2 regions of the Paraburkholderia sp. SECH4 genome follow, and region 2 is predicted to be linked to the other one. Evidence: riboswitches for the same ligand, from Rfam matches in the RefSeq annotation. Region 2 holds a riboswitch; the other holds the start of a gene.
The links. A riboswitch is a leader RNA that binds a small molecule or an ion and turns the genes downstream of it on or off. The one in region 2 is predicted to bind glycine.
Positions count from the first base shown of each region.

Region 1 (4,186 bases), on a different contig from region 2:
TCACGCGCGTCTTGCCACTGCCTGCGCCGGCGAGCACGAGACACGGGCCGTCAAGATAACGGACCGCTTCATTTTGAGCGGGGTTCAGGCCTGCGGACATCGTCAGTGGATGGGTAATGCGGTTGAGGGCGCTTGGGTGCGGAATCGCGAGACCGAAGGCCCGGGGGCATGCTGCGCGGGGCGGGTGGCTGGCGCGCGTGCCTCAGTGAGAGGGGCGTTCCGGCTCGCAGCGATCCGCGCGAGAGGAGCGATGTTAACACGGATGCCTGGAGCGGATGCCGTGACAGGCGCGCTGTCGGATGGCCAGGAACGGGGCCCGCGATGGCAGCTCGCCCGACGACGAAAAACGGACGTTCGAGTGAGCTGGCCCGAACGCGGCTGCAACTGCCGTCCGAGCGCCGCCGGACAGGCACCGCCGACAAGCGCCTGCGACGATGCCGACAGTCCGCCTTCGGGACATGCCACAATTACGTTGTTGCGCGCCGTCGCCGCGGTGGCAAAGCGGCGCGCCGTTTTTGCAGGAAGACACGCATGTCCGCATCGCTGAAGATTGGATTGATGGGTTACGGTTTTGCTGGCGCGACCTTTCATGCGCCGGTGATCGAGCACTGCGGGCGAGCGAGCATCGCGGCCATCGCGACGAGCCAGCCCGAGCACGCGCTGGCCGATTACCCGCACGCAAAGGTGGTGGCCGATCTCGACGCCCTGCTGGCGCTCGAAGAAATCGACTGCGTCGTCATCGCGACACCCAATGACACGCACTTCGACCTGGCGCGCCGCGCGCTGGAAGCGGGCAAGCACGTGGTGGTCGACAAGCCGGTCACGCTGACTGCCGCAGATGCTCACACGCTCGCCAACATTGCACTCGCCCGGGGCAAGCGGTTCGTCCCCTTTCATAACCGCCGCTGGGACGGTGATTTTCTGACCGTGCGGGATCTGCTCGCCAGCAGAGAATTGGGGCGTATCACGCAATACGAATCGCATTTCGACCGATTCCGGCCGGAGGTTCGGCAGCGTTGGCGCGAGGAAGCTTCGCGCGGCGGCGGTTTGCTATTCGATCTCGGACCGCACCTGATCGATCAGGCGCTGGCGCTGTTCGGCGCACCGCAGACCGTGTCGGCGACGGTTCGGACGCATCGCGATCAGGCCAGCGCGCCGGACTACGTGCATATTCAGTTGGGCTACGGCGAGTTCGAAGTGGTGTTGCATGCCAGCGCGTTGACTGCGTACGTCGCGCCGAGGTTTACGATCCACGGCACGCAGGGGAGCTACGTCAAATACGGGCTCGATACGCAGGAAGATCAGTTGAAAGCCGGCTTGCGGCCGGGCGATGACGGGTTCGGCGCCGGCAATGCGCCTGGTGTGTTGCGTGTGCTCGAAGAGGGCCAGGAAGTCGAGCGGGAGGTGCCTACGCGCAACGGCGAATACGTCGGCTTTTATATTGCCTTGGCGGATGCCATTCAGAACGGCACGAAATTTCCCGTCAGCGCTCAGGACGCGGTCGACGTGATGACGATCATCGAGCTTGCAGCCCGGAGCTCGGAGGAAGGCGTCCGGTTGCCGTTTGAACGCATTCGCTGACTTTCCCAGCGCCACGGGGCGCTTTTTGGCCATTTGGCGACGGCACGCGAACCATGCCGCCGCCAATGGCAAAACGCCTGACAACCCCGAAAGGAACATAACGTTACAAATAACCCCGCCTCCGCGGTCAGCGTGAGTCCCCGGCAATCCGTTGCTACCCCAGTAGCACCACAAAACGACAACGACTTCCCGGAGAGTCCATGCCTCGTATCGTCCGCGCACTAGCAGCATGCGCTTTGCTCAGCTCCCTCGCCGCCTGCGTGGTGGCTCCTCAGCAACCCGCGCCGGCGCCGCGCCCTAACCCGCAACAAATCGCGGATCAGCGCTTCAACCAGGTCAACGGCCGGATCGACAACCTGAGCCGCCGCATCGACGCCCGCGTCAACCAAGGCTACTACCCGCCCCCGCAAGGCGGTGCGTTGCACCATCGCCTCGACGTGATCCGTCAGGAAGCTCACGACATGGCGGCGCAACACGGCGGCGGCCTGTCCGGCGACGAACAGCACGTGCTGAACCAGGAACTGGACAACGCGGCACACGCCATCGGCGAATAATCGCGCCAGTTCTGGCACTGAAGCAAAGGAGCGCGGGCATCACGTCCCGCGCTTTTTTTGACATTCGCGAACCCGCAGCGCCAACCCCCATGCCCCTTGCGGGCCTTTATTTGACAAGCCCCCGGCCCTCGCGTACATTCGCCGCACGCGTCGGGAGAGCGTGCTGGCCGCAGAAAATCGCAGGCCGCGCCGCCGAAGGGGCACACCCGCAAACTCTCAGGCAAAAGGACCGACTGCGTCGAAGAACCCGCGCCCAGGCAACATCAAGGCACCGGTTTTTCGCACTCTGGAGAGCGGCAGTAGCCGTCTGCATCGTTTAATCGAGCAGATTCTGGCAAGCTGCCCACCGAAGGGGCGCGCGTTTCACCGTAGCGATCACGGCTTCACCATCGCACGGCAGCGCAATCTCTCAGGTATCGAGGACAGAGGGGTCATGCAACGCAATCGCTCGCAGGCATCAGCCGCGAGGCGTAGCGCCGCATGGCCTTTTTTGTTTCGCGAGACGCCTGAGGCCCCATGACCGAACTCAAACACACCCCGCTCAACGCCACCCATCGTGCGCTCAACGCCCGCATGGTCGATTTCGGCGGCTGGGACATGCCCGTCAACTACGGCTCGCAGATCGACGAACACCGCGCCGTGCGCACCGACGCCGGCATGTTCGACGTCTCGCATATGTGCGTCGTCGATTTCACCGGTGAACGCGTGCGCGCCTTCTTCGAACACGCGCTGGCCAACAATGTCGCCAAGCTGCAAACGCCGGGCCGCGCGCTCTACTCCTGTCTGCTGAACCCGAATGGCGGTGTGATCGACGATCTGATCGTCTATTACTTCAGCGAGACGCACTTCCGCCTGGTCGTCAACGCCGGCACCGCGGAGAAAGACGTCGCCTGGTTCAGCAAGCTCGACGCCGAAGGCAGCTACGGCCTGACCATCACGCCGCGCCGCGATCTGGCGATCGTCGCCGTGCAGGGCCCGAACGCCCGCGATAAGGTCTGGCAAGTCGCGCCGTCCAGCCGTACCTCGACCGAACTCCTTAAGCCATTTAACGCCGCGATCGTCGACAACACGCCGTTTGGCGAATTGATGATTGCCCGCACCGGCTACACCGGCGAAGACGGCTTCGAAATCGTCCTGCCTGCAACGTCCGTCTGCGAGTTCTGGGACGCATTGGTGCGTCAAGGTGTGCGCCCTGCGGGTCTCGGCGCGCGCGACACGCTGCGTCTCGAAGCCGGCATGAACCTGTACGGCCAGGATATGGACGACAACGTCTCGCCGCTGGACGCCGGCCTCGCCTGGACTGTCGATCTGAATTCGCCGCGCGATTTCGTCGGCAAGGCCAAGCTTGAAGCCGACGGCTCGCAGGCCTCGTTCGTCGGTCTGATCCTGCTGAAGGAAAACGGCAAGGCGGCAGGCGTGCTGCGTGCTCACCAGAAAGTCGTCACGCCGCACGGCGAAGGCGAAATCACCAGCGGCACTTTTTCACCCACGATGCAGGAATCGATCGCCTTTGCGCGCGTGCCGAAAGGCGTGCAGCCGGGCGACACCGTTCACGTCCAGATTCGTGACAAAAACGTACCCGCAAGCGTGGTAAAACTGCCGTTCGTACGCAACGGCAAAGTGCTCGCAGTTTAAGCAGCCGGCGCGTGCGTTTACCTTTTTAAGTTCATACCGAATAACACCGCATAGGAGCATCCGATGAGCATCCCGGCCGATCTGAAATACACCGAATCGCACGAGTGGGTCCGCACCGAAGCGGACGGCACGCTGACGGTCGGCATCACCGACCACGCGCAGGAAGCGCTCGGCGACATCGTCTTCTTCGAAGTTCAGGAACTGGGCAAGACCGTCAACGCTGGCGACACCGTCGCCGTGATCGAGTCGGTGAAAGCCGCTTCCGATATCTACGCGCCAGTCTCGGGCGAAATCATCGAAGCGAACCCGGCCGTCGCCGACACGCCGGATGGCGTCAACAGCGCGCCGTACGAGAACTGGCTCTTCAAGATCAAGCCGGCCGCGGACGCATCGCAGGATCGCCTGATCGACGCGGA
Region 1 covers NZ_JALOCP010000006.1:145,180-149,365, reverse strand. The annotation lists gene M0D67_RS11405 (UvrD-helicase domain-containing protein) at 1-100, opposite strand, end outside; gene M0D67_RS11400 (oxidoreductase) at 532-1,581, shown strand; gene M0D67_RS11395 (hypothetical protein) at 1,782-2,135, shown strand; glycine riboswitch at 2,277-2,378, shown strand; glycine riboswitch at 2,412-2,571, shown strand; gene gcvT (glycine cleavage system aminomethyltransferase GcvT) at 2,652-3,770, shown strand; gene gcvH (glycine cleavage system protein GcvH) at 3,834-4,186, shown strand, end outside.
Region 1: another riboswitch for glycine. It lies ahead of gcvT (glycine cleavage system aminomethyltransferase GcvT); the one in region 2 lies ahead of M0D67_RS17495 (D-amino acid dehydrogenase).

Region 2 (4,186 bases):
GCAACCCGGCGACTGTCTGCGCTACCAGTTGTTCGGCCCCAGCGCTTTCGTCACGCCCTCGCATAGCGCGGCGCGCTACATCCTCTTCATCGTCTGAGTTCGAGCCACCATGAACGCGACTACCATCACGACCTTTTCCGCCGACGACCTCGTTCGCCATCTGCCCGAACTCGGCGCGCTGCTGCGTGCCTGCGTCCATGACGGTGCGAGCGTTGGCTTTGTATTGCCGTATAGCGTCGAGGAGAGCGAGGCGTTCTGGAGCGGCAAGGTTCTGCCGTCGCTGCGGGCAGGCGCGCTGGTGCTTTTTGTTGCTCGCCATGGCGAGGCGATCGCCGGCACCGTGCAACTCGATTACAACACGATGCCGAACCAGCGTCATCGCGCCGAGGTGCGCAAGCTGCTGGTCCACCCCGCGTTCCGCCGCCAGGGCATCGCCAAAGCGCTGATGGCGGAACTGGAACACCGTGCGCACCAGTTGCAGCGCAGCCTGCTGACGCTCGATACGCGCACCGGCGACAAGGCCGAGCCGCTCTATGCCTCGCTGGGTTATCAGACGGCCGGAGTGATTCCGCAATTTTGCCGCGACACGCTGGAGGAGCGGCTTGATTCAACCACCATCATGTACAAGACGCTGTGAGCGTGACGCAGGCAGGCCGCCTGTGATGCACCACGAGCATGGTAGTCGATACTGACCGATGCTCGGCGAGGAAGGCCGCGATGCAGACTCAGGCGAGTCTGGATCGCGTGGCTTAACGGCGCGAATCGAGCGCGATCCGTACGGCCAGACCGGCGAGCACGGTGCCCATCAGCCAGCGTTGTACCTGTAGCCAGATCGGCCGCCCAGCGAGAAACCCGGCGATCGAACCTGCCATGGTCGCAATCAACGCGTTGATCGTGACGGAGACGACGATTTGCACGCAACCCAGCGCGATCGACTGCGTGAGCACGCTGCCGTGCTCCGGTGAAATAAATTGCGGCAGCAGCGACAGATACATCACCGCGATCTTCGGATTCGCGAGGTTCGTGACGAGCCCCATGGTGAACAGTTTGCCGCGGCTGTCGTGCGGCAGGTCGCGCACCTGGAACGGCGAGCGGCCGCCCGGCTTGACCGCCTGCCACGCCAGATACAGCAGGTAGAGCGCGCCGCCGAAACGCAGCGCGTCGTACGCGTAGGGCACCGTCAACAGCAGTGCGGTGATACCGAACGCCGCGCAAAACATGTAGAACACAAAGCCGAGCGCGACGCCGCCGAGCGACACGAGCCCGGCGCGCCGCCCCTGGCAGAGTGATCGGGAGATCAGATAGATCATGTTCGGGCCGGGCGTGAGCACCATGCCGAGCGAGACCAGGGCAAAGGCAAGCAGCGTTGTGGCAGCGGGCACGGCGTTCTCCTGTGGGAATTGAAGTCGGGCAATGCCGCCAAATATAGCCGACGCCGCCGGTTCAAGCCTTAAACCCCCACGTAAAAAGTCCCTATAGGCAGTTGAATGGCTTTGATTGCGCCAGTGGGGCGGACGCGCCGTTGCATATGGCACCGTACTGTGCCGATTGCGCGCTGCATCGAAAGAAACACTTGCGGTGAAATTTATTGCCCGGTATCGTCGAGCCGTTCTGCAATGCAGCGCGGGAGAGATCGTCAGAGGATTGTGACGACGCCGACGGAGCAACCGCCCCGGAAACTCTCAGGCAAAAGGACCGCGCAGCTGGAACATCTGGAGAGCGGCGCCATGCGCGCCCACCGAAGGGGATTCCCTGCATACCGCTTGCATCGCAAGCGTATGCTCACAGGAAGAAACTCTCAGGTACATGGACAGATGGGGCATCGACGCCGGTTTCGACACGAAATCGACACCGGTGATGCTCAACTACTCTGGACCATGTCATGTCACGAATCGCCATTATCGGCGCCGGCATTACCGGCGTTACGACTGCTCACGCCCTTGCGCAGCGCGGCCACCATGTCACCGTGTTCGAACGTCATCGCTATGCGGCGATGGAGACCTCGTTCGCCAACGGCGGCCAGTTGTCCGCGAGCAATGCCGAAGTCTGGAACAGCGCGGCCACGGTGCTGAAGGGCTTGCGTTGGATGCTCACGCGCGACGCCCCGCTGCTGCTCAATCCGATGCCCACGTGGCACAAGTATTCGTGGATGGGTGAATTTCTGCGGCAGATCCCGCATTACCGCACGAACACTGTCGAAACGGTGCGGCTCGCGATTGCTGCGCGTGAGCATCTGTTTTCGATTGCCGAGCGCGAAGGGATCGACTTCGATCTGGAGCGGCGCGGCATTTTGCACATCTACAAGACGCGCAAGGAATTCGATGCGGCCAGCAAGGTGAATGAACTGCTGCGCGAAGGTGGGCTGGACCGGAATCCGGTGACGTCGAACGAGTTGCACACGATCGAGCCAACGTTGCATGGCGATTTTTTTGGTGGGTTTTTTACGCCTTCCGATTCCACTGGCGATATTCACAAGTTCACGCGCGGGTTGGCTGATGCTTGCGTGCGGCATGGTGTCGAGTTTCACTACGACGCGGAAATTACGGCGATCGAGCAGCCGGCTGAGGGACGGTTCTCGTTGATGGTCAATCTGGAAGGTGAGTCGCAACAGTTTGCTTTCGAGCGGATCGTGGTGTGCGCCGGTGTGAAGAGCCGCGACTTCGCGGCGATGCTTGGCGATCACGTGAACGTCTACCCGGTTAAGGGGTATTCGATCACCGTATGTCTCGATGATGAAGTGAGTCAGCAGAACGCGCCCTGGGTAAGTTTGCTCGACGACAGCGCGAAGATCGTGACGAGCCGGCTTGGCGTGGATCGGTTCCGGGTTGCGGGGACGGCGGAGATCAATGGGTTCAATCGGGATATCCGGTCGGATCGGATTGCGCCGCTGGTCGACTGGACTCGACGGTATTTTCCTGAGGTGTCGACTTCGAAAGTGATTCCTTGGGCGGGGTTAAGGCCGATGTTGCCGAGTATGTTGCCGAAGGTCGGACGCGGAAAACGGCGCGGCGTTTTTTATAACACCGGGCATGGGCATTTGGGGTGGACGTTGTCGGCGGCTACGGCGCAGGTTTTGGCGGGTTCCATTCAATAGGGCTTGTTTGCGTGCGCGGCGCTTACTGCCATACTTCCGGCGGCGCTGCGCGCGCCGTCGCGGTTGTTCATCGAACCCGCCGCCGCGCTTTTGCGATGATGCTTACTAGCCTGGACTCGATCTGACTGGTAGTCCGGAAGCGTCGCCAAAGGCAAATCCAGCTACATCTGCTAGTGTTGTCCAATCGGTGTCCACTCTCGAGGGAGTCTCCATGACCAGATCCCGCTCCGTCACGCGCAGCAACCCAGGCATGCGGCTCACTGATGAACAAATCGCCGCAGAAGCCACGAGACGCTTGGCATGGGATACGGCCGTCCCCCCAAACACCCTGCAAGTCAAAGTCTCACACGGACGCATCACCCTGCTCGGTGTACTTCAACATAACGAGCAACGAGCCGCTGCACTTGAAGACGTTTCCCGCCTGTTCGGCGTCACCGGCGTCTCTGATCACGCCATCGTCAAAGCGAAGTTGCCCTAACCCGCTTTCGCTCGCAACAGCATCCGGCAATGCCTCGCGATCTGCTTCTCCTCCTCGGTGTGAATCGCCCTCACCTTCCCCGCTGAATCCCCTTCCGATAGCCCCAAAAACGCAAGCCCCTCGCACACTCGCTTACGAATCTCCTGGCTGTGTTCGCCGATCCCACCCGTGAACACCAGCAAATCGATCCCACCCAACAAAGCCGCATAGGCGCCGATCGTCTTGCGCACGGCCGTAGCAAACGCATCCAGCGCCAGCGATGCATTCCCATCGCCCGCGGCGGCGCGCTTTTCCAGCGCCTGCATATCACTTTCGCCATCGGCGTAACCGGCGAGGCCGCTCTGGCGATTCAACAGCGTCTCCAGCGCATCGGCATCGAGCTTCTCCACGCGCATCAGATACAGCAGCACGCCTGGGTCAAGGTCGCCGCTTCGCGTGCCCATCGGTACGCCGCCGGTCGGAGTGAGACCCATCGACGTATCGACGGATTTGCCGTTCTGCAATGCACATAAACTCGACCCGTTGCCCAGATGGGCGAAGACTGCTCGCGGCGGCAAATCGGCACCGAGCCGCGCCACCAGCGATTCATACGACAGCCCGTGAAAGCCGTAGCG
Region 2 covers NZ_JALOCP010000011.1:166,029-170,214, reverse strand. The annotation lists gene M0D67_RS17510 (helix-turn-helix domain-containing protein) at 1-97, shown strand, start outside; gene M0D67_RS17505 (GNAT family N-acetyltransferase) at 110-637, shown strand; gene M0D67_RS17500 (LysE family translocator) at 750-1,382, opposite strand; glycine riboswitch at 1,615-1,708, shown strand; gene M0D67_RS17495 (D-amino acid dehydrogenase) at 1,883-3,094, shown strand; gene M0D67_RS17490 (BON domain-containing protein) at 3,306-3,572, shown strand; gene M0D67_RS17485 (acetate/propionate family kinase) at 3,569-4,186, opposite strand, start outside.